2 regions of the Psychrobacillus sp. NPDC093180 genome follow, and region 2 is predicted to be linked to the other one. Evidence: riboswitches for the same ligand, from Rfam matches in the RefSeq annotation. Region 2 holds a riboswitch; the other holds the start of a gene.
What was found. Region 2 has a riboswitch for preQ1 ahead of queF (preQ(1) synthase). Riboswitches for the same ligand answer to the same signal wherever they lie in the genome.
Positions count from the first base shown of each region.

Region 1: linked by a shared signal. The riboswitch ahead of ACIP9W_RS17905 (QueT transporter family protein) and the one ahead of queF (preQ(1) synthase) in region 2 are both predicted to bind preQ1.

Region 1 is NZ_JBIVOJ010000013.1:169-7,672, forward strand. Features, by position in the region: gene ACIP9W_RS17895 (DUF3006 domain-containing protein) at 84-332, opposite strand; gene ACIP9W_RS17900 (MBL fold metallo-hydrolase) at 319-1,509, opposite strand; PreQ1 riboswitch class I at 1,640-1,684, shown strand; gene ACIP9W_RS17905 (QueT transporter family protein) at 1,692-2,183, shown strand; gene ACIP9W_RS17910 (glycine betaine ABC transporter substrate-binding protein) at 2,224-3,117, opposite strand; gene ACIP9W_RS17915 (ABC transporter permease) at 3,124-3,768, opposite strand; gene ACIP9W_RS17920 (ABC transporter ATP-binding protein) at 3,769-4,731, opposite strand; gene ACIP9W_RS17925 (LLM class flavin-dependent oxidoreductase) at 4,848-5,861, opposite strand; gene ACIP9W_RS17930 (methyl-accepting chemotaxis protein) at 5,998-7,504, opposite strand, start outside.
Region 2 is NZ_JBIVOJ010000009.1:5,811-13,314, forward strand. Features, by position in the region: gene ACIP9W_RS14150 (VUT family protein) at 1-220, opposite strand, end outside; gene queE (7-carboxy-7-deazaguanine synthase QueE) at 251-979, opposite strand; gene queD (6-carboxytetrahydropterin synthase QueD) at 972-1,445, opposite strand; gene queC (7-cyano-7-deazaguanine synthase QueC) at 1,449-2,108, opposite strand; gene queF (preQ(1) synthase) at 2,224-2,724, opposite strand; PreQ1 riboswitch class I at 2,841-2,887, opposite strand; gene ACIP9W_RS14175 (purine-nucleoside phosphorylase) at 3,261-4,079, shown strand; gene ACIP9W_RS14180 (threonine aldolase family protein) at 4,107-5,144, opposite strand; gene ACIP9W_RS14185 (LLM class flavin-dependent oxidoreductase) at 5,446-6,504, shown strand; gene ACIP9W_RS14190 (ATP-grasp domain-containing protein) at 6,506-7,453, shown strand.

The sequences.
Region 1 (7,504 bases), on a different contig from region 2:
CTAAGTCTTCTATAGTTTCCTAACCAACAAAAAATACAGTTATGTTACCTGGTATCAGTAACATAACTGTATCAATAAAAGCTTTACTTTTGCTGATTCTTCAGCTTTTCTAATAAACCACGTACTTTTTCTCTTTGTTTCTCTGTGTCCGCTACTAATCTTTCCACTTTATATGTGTCATTTTCGATAGAGATAAGGACAATATCTCCTTCTTTTACTTCTTCATCAAGTTCTGAAATAGCGATATGCAGTCTTTTTGTTTCATTTGGATATTTTAAAAATACTGCGAGCTCTCCTTCTACTCGATCAAGTGTGTATTTATTTGAGTTCACTCATCACTACCCCTTTCTCATTTAATAATTGCGCTGTATCTCCTTCGTTTCTCCACATTTGTCTATTCGTCCATTTCAAATGTATACCGTCTTCTTTTGCTTCAGGACCGCTTGTTACATATAAAGTTTCACCCGGCTGAATAGATATATCCGGAAAGTTATATACTTGATTGCCCGCTACGGAAACCAACTGCCACCCTTCCATGTTCACTGCTGCATTTCCTTGGTTTGTAATAGCAACGATTTCTTCCCGAACATCTTTCTCTGATATGAAAAGCGGTGTTTCTGCTACTGTTTCCTTTTCAGCAGGAAATGAATCCGCCGAAACATTATAATCTCTTCCATCTGTCTCCACTACAATATTTCCTAATTCTGCTGTACTATAAATTTCTGCGTTAGCTTTTTTCAATCTCGTCACGACGATAGGAGTAGGGTGACCATACATATTATTTTCCCCATAACTTAAAATTGCTACTTCTGGTTGAACCTCACGGATAAAAGCGTCCGAACTACTTGTATCCGAACCATGATGTCCCGCTTTTAATATAGTAGATTTTAGGTCATATTTTTTTATCATGCTTTTCTCCACAGCTGCATCAGCGTCCCCAGTTAACAAGAACGACACGTCCTTATATTGGACCTTCAACACTATAGAAGCTTCATTATTTTCGTTGGCATCATCACTCGTATGCAAGACAGTTATTTCTACATCCGAATCTAAAGGAATTGTATCACCTATACTTGGTACAACAAATGGGATATTCTTGTCCAAAATAAGCTGTAGCATTTGCTCATACGTATCTGTAGTATGCTCTTTTCCTGAATCTATGAAGTTTTTAATAGAAACGGAGTTTAATACGGAGAGCAATCCGCCAATATGATCCGCATCTGGATGAGTTGCTACCACATAATCTAACTTCTCCACTCCATGTTGCCGTAAATAATTCACTACGTCCTTTCCTTTTTCTTTTTTCCCTCCGTCAATAAGCATATTCTTCCCTGTAGGAGATTGAATGAGTATAGAATCTCCTTGTCCAACATCTATAAAATGAACACTCATTTGTTTCTCAGCGTTTGTTTCTACTTTTTTTTCTTGGCTTTCATTTTGCATTTCCATCGTGCAGCCAAATGTAACGAAAATCAAAAATGCACTTATGATTGATATTATATATTTCATTTTATACCTTCCTTTTTTATAGCCTTACTATTTTATCATAGAGAAATTCATTATAGGATTTCCATTTAATAGTTGTAAAATTTCCTTGACAATTGCCCTATGCCTGTCATAAAATTATCAATTGTGATTATAAAATGTGGTTCGAGAACCTCCCACATAAAAAAACTAAGGAGAAATGAATAATGAAAACAAAAACATTAGCAATAAGTGGTATTATTGCGGCTTTGTATGTTGCTGTCTCGCTTCTAATTGCACCTTTTGCATTTGGCGCGCTACAATTTCGTATTGCTGAAATGTTCAACCACCTAATTGTCTTTAATAAAAAATACTTTTTTGGAATAGTATTAGGAGTAATCGTAACAAATTTTTTCTCACCTCTGGGCTTGTATGACTTAGCTTTTGGTGTAGCACATTCGATTATATCCTTGTCACTCACTATTTTAGCATCCAAGTTTATTAAAGGTTATCTAGGACGTATGATTTTTAATACACTCATCTTTTCATTCATGATGTTCATCATTGCATTCGAATTGAAGCTTGTCTTTATAGATATTAAAGATACCTTCCTAGAACTTTGGTTAACTGTTGCAATAGGTGAATTCGTTGTATTAGCAGTAGGTATTGCACTTATGATTGCTTTAAACAAACGATTAAATTTCAAATCATTGATTTAAATAACGTGCACCCGATTCTAACTAGAACCGGGTGCTGTTTTTATTTTTGAATCAAACCTTTCTCCACTAAGAAATCATGCGCAACGTCTTCCGCTTTTTCTCCGTCCATATCTACTTTTGCATTCATCTTTAACATATCCTCTTCGGAAATTTTCCCTGCCAGTTCATTTAATACTTTTTCGAGTTCTGGAAACTTTTCCAACGCATCTAAACGAACAACTGGTGCAGCATCATACTTAGGGAAAAATCCTAAATCATCTTGTGTTGTCTGTAATTCAAAACGTTCAATGCGCCCATCTGTTGTAAATGCCGGAATCACATCGACTTCCCCATTTTTTACAGCCTCATACATAAGATTTGGATCGAGACTTTTCGTTTCCGTGAATGTGAAGGGATAAGAATTGATTAAATCATCAAAACCGTCTCCTTGTCGTTCATAAAAAGCATGAGGCGCCCCAAAGACCATATCCCCAAACCTAGAGACCTCTACAAGATCTGAATAAGTCTTTGCGTCATAATCTTTGTCTTTCGCATATGCTAAAGTATACGTATTTTCAAATCCTAGTGGGGTTAACCAAGTTGCTTGGAATTTTTCTTCATACCCTTTTTTCACTCGCTCCAACACACTTTCGGAGCTTTCTCCAACCTCAGATTCTTCTTTTAGGACATCCTTTAAACCTGTACCTGTATATTCTACATATAAGTCTATATCGCCTTTCTCAAGAGCTGGTGTCATAATCGCCACTTCTCCAAGTCCTTCTTTATACTCCACTTGATAATCTGTATGCTCTTCAATATATTGCCCTAAAATTTGTGGCAGTATATATTGTTCTGTCCAAGGTTTTCCACCAATAACTAGTGTTTCCTCTGAATTTGTACAGGCACCCAATAAAAGAGTCGATGCAACTCCTATCGTAACGAACATTTTCTTCATACGTCATCATCTCCCAGTCTTTAATCCTTTTGGTGTTGCTTTTTTCTCAATCCACTTCAAGATAAGATCAAACAAAATGGCTAATATTGCAACAGGTAATGCCCCTGCTAAGACGAGCGCATTATTATATGATTGCAAACCTCTATAAATAACATCACCTAATCCACCTGCCCCAACAAAAGTAGCAAGTGTCGCAATACCCACCGTCAAAACGGTAGCTGTTCGAATTCCTGCCATGATGAAGGGTAAAGCTAGCGGAAACTCAATCTGACGCAACAATTGACCTGTCGTCATTCCCATTCCACGACCTGCTTCAATAATAGATTCATCGATTGTTGTAATGCCTGTATATGTATTTCGTAAAATAGGTAAAAGTGCATAAATGATTAAGGCAATCAGTGCAGTCATCGTGCCTATTCCAATGAGTGGTACTAGAAAACCAAACAACGCTAGACTAGGAATAGTTTGAAAAATAGCAGTCACTCCAATAATCGGTTCCGCAAGTTTTCGATACCTAGCTACAAAAATTCCTAGCGGTAATGCGATACCAATGCCTATCGCTAAAGCAATAAAAGATAAATAAATATGTTGTAAAAATGCTTCTTGTATTAAATCACTTCTACTGAAAAATGTGTCTAAAAATGTTTGCATTTACGACACCTCTTCCTTTGTGAGCATTGCACGTAGAAGAGTGGATTGGTTTACAAAGCCTAATTCCTTATTTCCTTTTTTTACAAGCAAGCTTTCGATTCCTTCGTTTTCTAATAAATTGATCGCTTCTTCTACTAATATGTTTGCTTCTACGATTAAATAGGAGGATTGTTCGCTTCGTTTAAATGAAGGGATTAAATCTTGTAGCTCACGCTTTCCAATTGACTTTTTTTGATTGATACGCTCAATACCTATGAAGTCTTGAACAAATTGATTGATGGGGCTCTCTATTAGTTCAGTAGGTGTGCCTGTCTGCTCAATTTGACCGTTTCTCATAATGACAATTGTATCTGCTATTTTTAATGCTTCATCCATATCATGTGTAACAAATACGATTGTTTTCTTCAGTTTTTTTTGTATATTTTTTATTTCCATTTGTAATTGCTCTCGACTAATAGGGTCTAATGCGCTAAACGGTTCATCCATCAAAACGATAGCTGGATTTCCGGCTAACGCTCTTACTACTCCTATTCGCTGCTGTTGCCCTCCGCTCAGCTCTAGTGGATATTTAGACAAGTATTCCTTCGAATCGAGGCCAACCATTTGCATTAATTCATAAACCTGTTCCGTTGTTTTTGTTTTTGTCCATCCTTTTAAATTTGGTACAAGCGATGCATTTCTTTCAACAGACATATGTGGAAACAAGCCAATTCGTTGAATAACGTAGCCAATTGTTTTTCGAAGCTCCACTGCGTCCACTGAAGAAACAGCTTTACCACCTACATATACTTCTCCGGAGGTTGGAATTTCTAGCCGATTGATCATTTTCATCAATGTTGTTTTTCCGCAACCACTTGGACCAATAAGGACCACTAACTCTTCTGCGGGAATCGTTAATGAGACATCCTTTAGAGCTTCTGTCCCATCCTCAAACACTTTCGTTACCTTGTCAAATTGGATCAACTAATCTTTCCCCCTTATTACACTATATTTAACTGTTATTATATATACCCTAAAATGTCTGTTTGAAGCATAAAAAAACCAGATTCTCAATGTTATAGAATCTGGTTTGGTTCTTATTATTTCATCCCTGTCACTTCTGCTACAATTTCATAGGATCTTAAGCGAGCTTGATGGTCATATATCGTTGAGTTTATAATGATTTCATCTGCTCCAGTTTCCTCTAAAAATGCTTGAAGCTTCTCTTTTACTTCTGTTGGATTTCCAACAATAGTCGATTTTAATTGATGGAGAATACTTTCTTTTTCAAGTGGACTCCAAATACCATCCATCGTTTCTACTGGCGGTTGTATCTGACTAGGCGTATTTCGAATAAGACTTAAAAACTGTTGTTGATGGGTTGTAGAAAGTATTTTTGCTTCTTCTGTCGTATCTGCCGCAACGACATTGACACCAACCATTGCATATGGTTTATCTAAGACTGCTGATGGCTCAAAATAATGACGATATCTTTCAAGCGCAGGCAATGTATTTTCTGGTGAAAAATGACTTGCAAATGAAAAAGGTAATCCTAACTGACCAGCTAAAGTCGCACTAAAACCACTCGACCCAAGAAGCCAAATTGGTATATCCTGTCCTTCTCCTGGAATAGCTCGTACTCTATTGTGCTTAGAATTTGCATCTAAATAACCTCGAAGCTCTTCTAATTGCTGAGGAAACTCATGTCCGCTGCTTCTAGAATCACGTCGAAGAGCCATCGCGGTTGTCTGATCCGTTCCGGGAGCTCTACCTAATCCTAAATCTATTCTACCTGGGTACATAGCTTCAAGCGTTCCAAATTGCTCTGCTATAACAAGAGGTGCATGGTTTGGCAGCATAATGCCACCCGATCCGACACGAATTTTTTCTGTGGCTGCAGCTACATATCCCATTACGACAGAGGTTGCTGAACTTGCAATACCTGGCATACTATGATGTTCCGCAAGCCATACACGATTATATCCCCACTTCTCTGCATGCTGCGCTAAATCTTTCGTATTTTGAAAGGCTTCAGCTGGAGTAGCCCCTTGAATAATGGGCGCTAAATCTAATACGGAATATTTGATTTGATCTAAGGTTTTAGTTGCACTCAATTATCTCGTCTCCTTACTTCTAATTCATCATACTGCATTAACGATAGCGTACAACGAGGTAAAAACAAAATAATTGAACTTAAAAAGAGCAGATTCATACACCTCATCCTCGTGTAAAAAATCTGCTGCTTTTTGCTTAATTCAATTTAAAATCGGAAACTACATCTTGAAGTTTCTCAGACATTTCTGCTAAAGAACGGGATGCTGCTGTCATTTCAATCATGGATGCATATTGTTCTTCCGCTGCTGCAACAACATTTTGTGTGTAATCCGTAGATTTTTCTATAACATCTTTTGTATTATTTACTTGTGTTACAAGAACTTCCGCATTACTATTTATTCCTTGAATTTCTGATGAAATAATAGATAATTTACTATTAATAGTATTTATGTCTTCGGCTATTTTTTCGAATGTTTCACCTGCGTTTGAAACGTAATTCATACCATTTTCTATTGTTATTTTTCCTTCATTAACGGTTTGAACAGTATGAGTTGTATCTATTTGAATCTCATTAATAAGCGAGGAAATATTTTTTGCTGCATTTCCTGATTCCTCTGCTAACTTTCTTACTTCATCAGCCACTACTGCAAAACCTTTACCATGTTCGCCTGCTCGAGCAGCTTCAATTGCAGCGTTCAGAGCTAGTAAATTCGTTTGCTCTGCAATGCTCGTAATTACATTAATAATTTCCCCAATTTCTTGAGATTTTCTTTCTAATACAATCATCGCTTCTGTTGTTACCGTACTTTGATTGTTAATTTGATTCATTTGTTCCACGGTTTGTTTAATCACTTCATTACCAGAAAGAGAAGTTTTAGAAGTCTCAATGGATAGGTCATTTAATTCTTTAATATTCGTTGTTATCTCTGTAATGCTAGAGGAAATTTGGGAAACAGAGTTTTTCGCTTCCTGCACTCCAAATAACTGACTTTCTTGACCAGAAGAAATTTGTTGAATAGACTCCGTGATTTCCTCTGATGCTCTACTAGTTTGTTCACTGCTGGCAGTCAGTTCTTCAGAGGTAGCTGCTACTTGCTGTGCCGACATAGATACAGATTCAATTACTTCTCTTAAATTTGTTGTCATTGTATTTATTCCATTAGCTAGATTACCTAGCTCATCTTTATTTTTAACCTTTACATGCTCAATTGCTAAGTCTTGTTGAGCAATCAAATTTACACTATCAGCGATTAATTTAATAGGGTTACCCAGATGTCTTGCGAACAATACAATGACGATTAAACCAATTATCGTACTTAAAACTAGTGTAGTCACAATAGTCATAAGTATGGAATTAATCCCCTTATTAAAATCTTCCATATATGTTCCGGCGCTTATAACCCATCCCCAATTTGGATCTACTGTATTATAGGTGATTTTTGTTGCCGCAGTTCCAGGCTGATTTGGTAAGTCCCATTTATAATAATAATAACCTCCTCCTGCTTCTGCAGTTTTGATCATATCCTGGACAATGTATTTTCCATCAATATCTTTAGTTTCCCATGCATTGGTTCCTTCTATGGTAGGATGGGCAATTTCATCTCCATTCTTTCCATAAATCACAAAGTAACCATTTGCTCCTAAGTCTACTTTGCTCGTTATGGCCCGCTTGCCATCACTTTGTAATTCACCAAGTAAATAT
Region 2 (7,504 bases):
GCATGAATGACACTAATGCAGACAAGCCTAAAGCAACAATAATAAATAAATACGTTTTTGCTCTACCGTATTTATTTTGAACAAGATCTCGGAAAATGAATGTCGCTCCGATTAAAAGCGTTCCCATTGGGACGATAAACACGCCTAACTGTAATGGTGCAAATGCTGCCGTTACCACATTAGCAGTGACGATAGATATTAAATAAAATAAGATTCTCATGATGTTACTCCTCAAGTAATTTTTTGTAGCTTATACGCCTCTTTTATTTCCCCAAACAAGTGCGTGCAGCTGTGGTAGTACTTTAACATCTCTTAATTCCTCATCCGCAATCACCTGGTCAATTAATTCTTCGTACTTCATTAGTAAATGGTTGACTAGACGTGGGTTGTCAGTCGTTGTAATATCATCATTACCCACTTGGAAGTAAAAAGGAATCGCTGGATATCGAAGATGGACTTGCTTGGCATATTCATAATCCTCTTGATTGAAAATGACTATTTTGAGGGAAATATGCTGCTCGCTATTTCTATTGTTAAGCTTTTCGATGATAGAAGATAGAACAGAAAAGTCTGTGGTCATTCCGGAACTCGGAGGCTTTGGTGAAATCGTTAGTTCATCGATTTCATACAGCCACTCCTGCCACTTACTCCCTTGCGTCTCTACACCAATTTTTATATTGTTTGCTTTTAAAAGAACAATAAGTGCCTCCAAATTTCGAAGGAGTACTGGATTTCCACCTGAAATGGTGACAAAAGAAAAACCATCTCCTCCAAGACGTTTCAACTCAGCCCAAATTTCCTCTGCGGTCATTTGGACAATTAGATGCTTCCCGCTGCCATCCCATGTGAAAGATGAATCACACCAGGAACAGGAATAGTCACAGCCAGCAGTCCGAACAAACATTGTCTTTTGCCCTACCACCATTCCCTCCCCTTGAATCGTCGGTCCAAAAATCTCCATAACAGGTACTTTACTCAACTTCCATCCACTCCCGTCTTGCTTCTGCGTAGCTTGTCGGAGTTTCATACAGCCTGATAAATTCTACTCTGGCCCCGGTATATCGTTGGTCCTCAATCAATGCTTCGCTTAACTTCTCATAGATCCAAACAGCAATGTTTTCAGCAGTCGTATTCATCGGTGGAAGTGTTTCGTTTAAATAACGATGATCCAAATAAATCTCTATTTTTTGTTTCCATATTTCTTTTAAATCGCCAAAATCTATCATCAGACCTCGTTCATCGGTATATCCACTCACCCCTAATACTGCCCGATACGTATGACCGTGCAAATTTTTACATTTTCCTTCATAGTTATGTAAATGATGAGCAGCATCAAAAGTGAATTCCTTGCTCACTAAAACTCGCTTGGCATGATACTTTAATTGACTGCTTTGGATATCTTCCTCTATCTTTTGGAGCTTATCGACAATTCTAAAACCAGTCATGCCTTAAGACTCCTTTTTGGAGCTTAAATACTCATCAAGCCCTCTTTGTCGTAGCTTACAAGCTGGGCATTCCCCACAGCCATCCGCCATTACACCGTTATAGCAGGTCAACGTTTTTTCTCGAACAAATTCAAGCGCTCCAAGCTCATCCGCAAGCTCCCATGTTTGTGCCTTGTTCAGCCACATGAGCGGTGTATCCACCACAAAAGTATCGTCCATCGCTAAATTTAGCGTTACATTCAAAGATTTAACGAAAACATCACGGCAATCAGGATATCCGCTAAAATCCGTTTCACATACCCCAGTCACGATATGCTTGGCTCCGACTTGGCTCGCTAAAACCCCTGCAAAGGAAAGGAACAGCATATTCCGACCAGGTACAAAAGTCGATGGCAATCCACCTTCTTCACCGTCTTCTACCTCTATGTCATCACGGGTTAAAGCATTTGGGGCAAGCTGATTTAAAAGAGACATATCCAGAATATGATGCTTGATACCAAGCTCCTCTGTTATTGCTTTCGCACACTCAATTTCAAGACGATGCCTTTGCCCGTAATCAAAAGTTAATGCCTCTATTTCTCTAAAACGTTCTTTTGCCCAAAACAGACAAGTTGTGCTGTCTTGACCTCCACTAAATACAATGATTGCTTTTTCCTGCTTCACCTGTAAAACTCCCTTATAACGAAAAAACGGCACCCTAAAAAGAATGCCGTTTTCTTCTTAGTTTTTTTAAGAGGGTAGCTAATAACCTCTTCCTTCATAATGCGGACTATTCAATTTATCGATTATCTATTTTTTCTGGGTAAAGATCATGGTTCATCAAACGATAATCTGCCATCTCTTCATATTTAGAACCTGGTCTACCATAGTTACACCAAGGATCAATGGAAATTCCTCCACGTGGGGTGAATTTTCCCCAAACCTCAATATACCTTGGATCCAGTAATTTAATTAAATCATTCATTATAATGTTGACACAGTCTTCATGGAAATCTCCATGATTTCTAAAACTAAATAAATATAATTTTAGCGATTTGCTTTCTACAATCTTTTTATCCGGTATGTACGAGATGTACATTGTCGCAAAGTCAGGCTGTTGTGTAATTGGACATAAACTAGTAAACTCTGGACAATTAAATTTTACGAAATAATCACGATTGGAATGAAGACTATCTACTGACTCCAATACTTCTGGTGCATACTCAAATGAATATTGAGTCCCCTGATTCCCTAACAATGTCAAATCCTTTAAACCTTCTTCTTGGCTTCTGCCAGACATAATAAAAACCTCCAAATAACATAATTTCTAAAGAGGTACCTTTAACCAGTCTATCGCAAACATATAGGATAAAAACAAAAAAGCCATGCCCAAATATGGACATGGCGAAACGTCATGTATCCATAGTTTTTTATAGAGGGTATCAGCTATGAACCTCTCCCGATTAAGTTCGGGTACTTGTATATGATATAGAATACTTTCTAAAACGTCAAATAAGCATTCTAAAAGAATCTAAATTATTTTAGATTCTGGTTAATTTCTTTCTCAAGGAAAGATTTCTTGAAATACAAACCACAGTAACAACAGAGTAAAATAAAAATGATCAATTAATGGGCTAAGTTCAAGCTGTCAAATAGAAAAAGCGGTTCCCTCTATGGTATTGGCTAGCAAAAAGGTTTCACCCATCTGAGCTGCCAACTCAAGGATGGGTTATTTTTGATAATTTGCTCTCTACAATTTTTTTATGAACTATATAATTTAGGTGTATACTACATTTATATTGTTTTTTTACTCGTCATTCCAAGGAGGATTTACACATGCATAACATTCAAGATATTACAGAAACTAGAGATTTCATTATGAGCAAGACAGACCACCGTCCAGTGATTGGACTTATTTTAGGCTCCGGGCTAGGTAGCCTTGCCGATGACATACAAAACGCTGTTAAAATTCCTTATAGCGAAATTCCACACTTTGCAAAATCAGAAGCAATTGGTCATGCGAACGAGCTTGTTATTGGGGAATTAAATGGGAAGATTGTAGTTGCGATGAAAGGTCGCTTTCACTATTATGAAGGATTTACTATGGATGAAGTAACCTTCCCAGTACGTGTGATGAAGGCATTAGGTATTGAAAATGTGGTCATTACAAATGCTTGCGGTGCAGTAAATACAAGCTTTAATCCTGGAGACTTAATGTTAATCACAGACCATATCAATTTAACAGGAGCTAACCCATTAATTGGACCAAACAACGACGAATTAGGAACTCGATTCCCTGATTTATCAGACGTATATAGTAAGGAACTTCGTAGTGTTGCCACTAAAGTAGCGAACGAACAAAATATACCATTACAACAAGGAGTGTATGCGTGGTGGAGCGGACCTACTTACGAAACTCCAGCAGAAATTCGAATGATCCGTACATTAGGAGCAGACGCTGTTGGAATGTCTACAGTACCAGAAGCAATTGTAGCTACTCATGGTGGAATGAAAGTGCTCGGTATCTCTTGCTTAACGAATATGGCATGTGGAATATTAGACCAACCATTAAACCATGAGGAAGTAATTGAAGTTGCTAGTCAGGTAAAAGTTAAATTTGTAGGATTAGTAAAAGGAATATTGGAAGAGATTTAAAAAAATGTCCCTGTGCCAGAAACAATTCTACATTGTTTCCGGCACAGGGATATTAATATCTTCCACAAAAGCTCTTACCTCTTCTTCTTTTGTTGCCCATGATGTTACTAATCGAATGGCGGAATGGGTAGAATCAACCTTTTCCCATACAATAAATGCGTATTTTTTTTGAAGCTCCGCGATAAGTGAATTCGGTAATATTGGAAAGATCTGATTCGATGGAGAATAGGTCAAAAATGAAAAATGAGCTTTACTACATTCTTCTCTAAGAATGGTTGCCATTTTATTGGCATGCTGGGCCAATTCAAAAAACAAATCATCCCGAAACAGTTCATAAAATTGAATACCTAAAAGCCTTCCTTTTGCTAGGAGTGCCCCTTTTTGCTTTAAATGAAAACGAAAATCTTCTTTTAAAGAATCAAAACAAATGACCATTGCCTCTCCTAAAAGCGCACCATTCTTAGTCCCACCAATGTAGAAAGCATCCACTAGTGCAGGAATGTCACTCAGCTTTAAGTCATTATCATTAGAACATAGCGCTGAACCTAGTCTTGCCCCATCCATATACAATATAAGATTACGTTCTTTACAAAAATCTCTTAAATCTATCAGTTCGTCTTTCGTATAGATAGAGCCAATTTCTGTTGAATTTGAAAGATAAACTAACTTTGGTTTTACCATATGTTCATCTATATGTTGGTCGAGAACTTCTTTTATAAGAGAGGGATTCAATTTTCCATCTACCGTTTCTACCGATATGACTTTATGTCCAGTAGCTTCAATCGCACCTGTTTCATGTGTAAAAATATGACCTGTACTAGCAGCGATTGCCGCTTCATGAGGTCGAAGAAAAGCGGAAATTGCCGTTAAGTTTGTTTGGGTTCCACCTGATAATAGGTGTATGTCCACGTCTTGTCTTCCTAGTTTCTCCTTCAAAAGCTCGATTGCTCTTTGCGTAAAACTATCACTTCCATAACCTTCTTCTTGTACATAATTCGAATCTATTAAAGCCTGTAAGATTCTAACATGTGCTCCTTCTGCATAATCATTCTTAAAACTATACATTTAAATTCCTCCACCGTTTACGCCCCTTTGTGATATACAATTCGAAATCATTTCTCACACAGGAACTGCTTTTAATATGTTTTAATGTATAATATTTGATTTAATATTACAATCCATTTCTAGACAATTGCTAATCATTACACAATCATCTATAAATATTTGTGGCCAGTCATACACTAAAATACAAACTAAATCACTCTGTTTTGACGGATTACATTGTTGAAGTGTATTTTATGTGGTAGTATCTTTTTATAACTAGTAGTCTAATAATTCTATCAAATAAGGAGAGGTGGATTTACAAATGAAATACGGTTTTTGGTTACCAGTTTTCGGAGGTTGGCTACGTAATGTAGAGGATGAAAATATGCCAGCTACATTTGATTATGTGAAAAAAGTGGCTCAAGACGCGGAAAGTTTAGGTTATGATATGACCCTCATTGCAGAGTTAAACTTGAATGATATTAAAGGTATGGAAGCCCCTACATTAGATGCATGGTCAACAACCGCTGCAATTGCAGCGGTTACGGATAAGCTGGAAATATTAACTGCCATCCGTCCAGGGTTTTACAATCCAGCATTGTTTGCAAAAACAGCATCGAATATCGACCATATTAGTGGCGGTAGAATTTCACTAAATGTTGTCTCCGCTTGGTGGGAAGAGGAAGCACGCCAATACGGCGGCGTTTTCACGGCTCACGATGAGCGCTATGCTCGAACAGAGGAATTCCTTGAGGTATTAAAGGGCTTATGGACGCAAACACCTCACTCATTCAAAGGAAAATTTTACGAATATGAAAATACGTACTTATCACCTAAACCGGTTCGCAATCAACATATCCCCCTATATGCGGGTGGAGAAAGTGAAGCAGGAAAACAAGCAATAGCTAAAAACTGTGACTCATACGTTATGCATGGCGGCACGATTGAAGAAGTACAAGAGAAAATTGAAGACATGAGAGCACGACGTATACAACTTAGCAAAGCACCATTTGATATATTTGGAATGTCTGCCTATATTGTTTGCCGAGATACGGAGGAAGAGGTACAGGCGGAACTAGCAAGAATTCAAAATGTACAAGAAAATAGCGCTGGTTATGCAGGCTATCAAGATTTCATTAGCAAATCCCAGCTAAATGTCAACGTTAGCTTAGAGGATTATTCCGTATCAAACCGTGGTTTACGTCCGAATTTAATTGGAACACCAGAACAAATTGCGAAAACAATATTAGCCTATGAAGAGATTGGTGTGAATCTACTCATTCTTCAGTTCTCTCCACAACTGGAAGAAATGCAGCGCTTCTCTGAAAAAGTAATGCCAATCGTAGAACAGCTTAGATCAGAAAAGTTAGGAGCTCATTAAAATGTCAAAAATTTATGTTATCCACGAAAACGGTGAATGGACAATTCATTTAACAAAACGTTTAGAAGAACTAAAACTCCCTTACGAATTATGGCATTTAGATGAGGGTATTGTAGATTTGACAGTAGCGCCTCCAGAAGGTGTTTTCTATAGTCGTATGAGTGCTTCATCTCATACACGTAATCACCGTTATGCACCGGAACTAACAGCTGGAGTGCTTGAATGGTTGGAGTTCCACGGACGTACAGTATTTAATGGCACAAGGGCATTATCGTTAGAATTAAGTAAAATCAATCAGTACCTTGCATTAGAAAAAGCAGGCATTCGCACCCCTAAAACAATCGGTGCAGTTGGGAAAGAGCAAGTCATCAAAGCTGCAGAAAAATTAGGGAAGACTTCCTTTATTACCAAGCATAACCGTGCCGGAAAAGGATTAGGCGTTCAATTATTCCACTCTATTGATGCCTTAAAAGCTTACTTAAACAGTGAACTATATGATGAACCAGTGGATGGCATTACATTAATCCAAGAATATATCAAAGCGCCAGAATCCTTTATTACCCGCGCTGAATTTGTAGGTGGAAAATTTGTTTATGCCGTCAAAGTAGACACATCAAATGGCTTTGAGCTTTGTCCTGCAGACGCTTGTCAAATCGATGACCTATTTTGCCCTGTCGGTGAACAAGTAGAAGAGAAGCCAAAATTCGACATCATCCATGAGGTTGATTCCGAACAAATCGCACAATATGAGGCTTTTTTACAGGCCAATAAAATAGCAGTGGCAGGAATTGAATTTATCTCGGATGAGAATGGCACGGTGTATACCTACGACATTAACACAAACACAAATTATAATAGTGACGCAGAAGCCAAAGAAGGAAAGTACGGCATGCTAGAGTTAGCCAAATTCCTTGAAAAAGCATTGGAAGCAAGCAAACTATCCGTTTAAAATAGAGCCGTTTCAAAATCTCTTTTGGAGAATTTGAAACGGCTCTTTTAT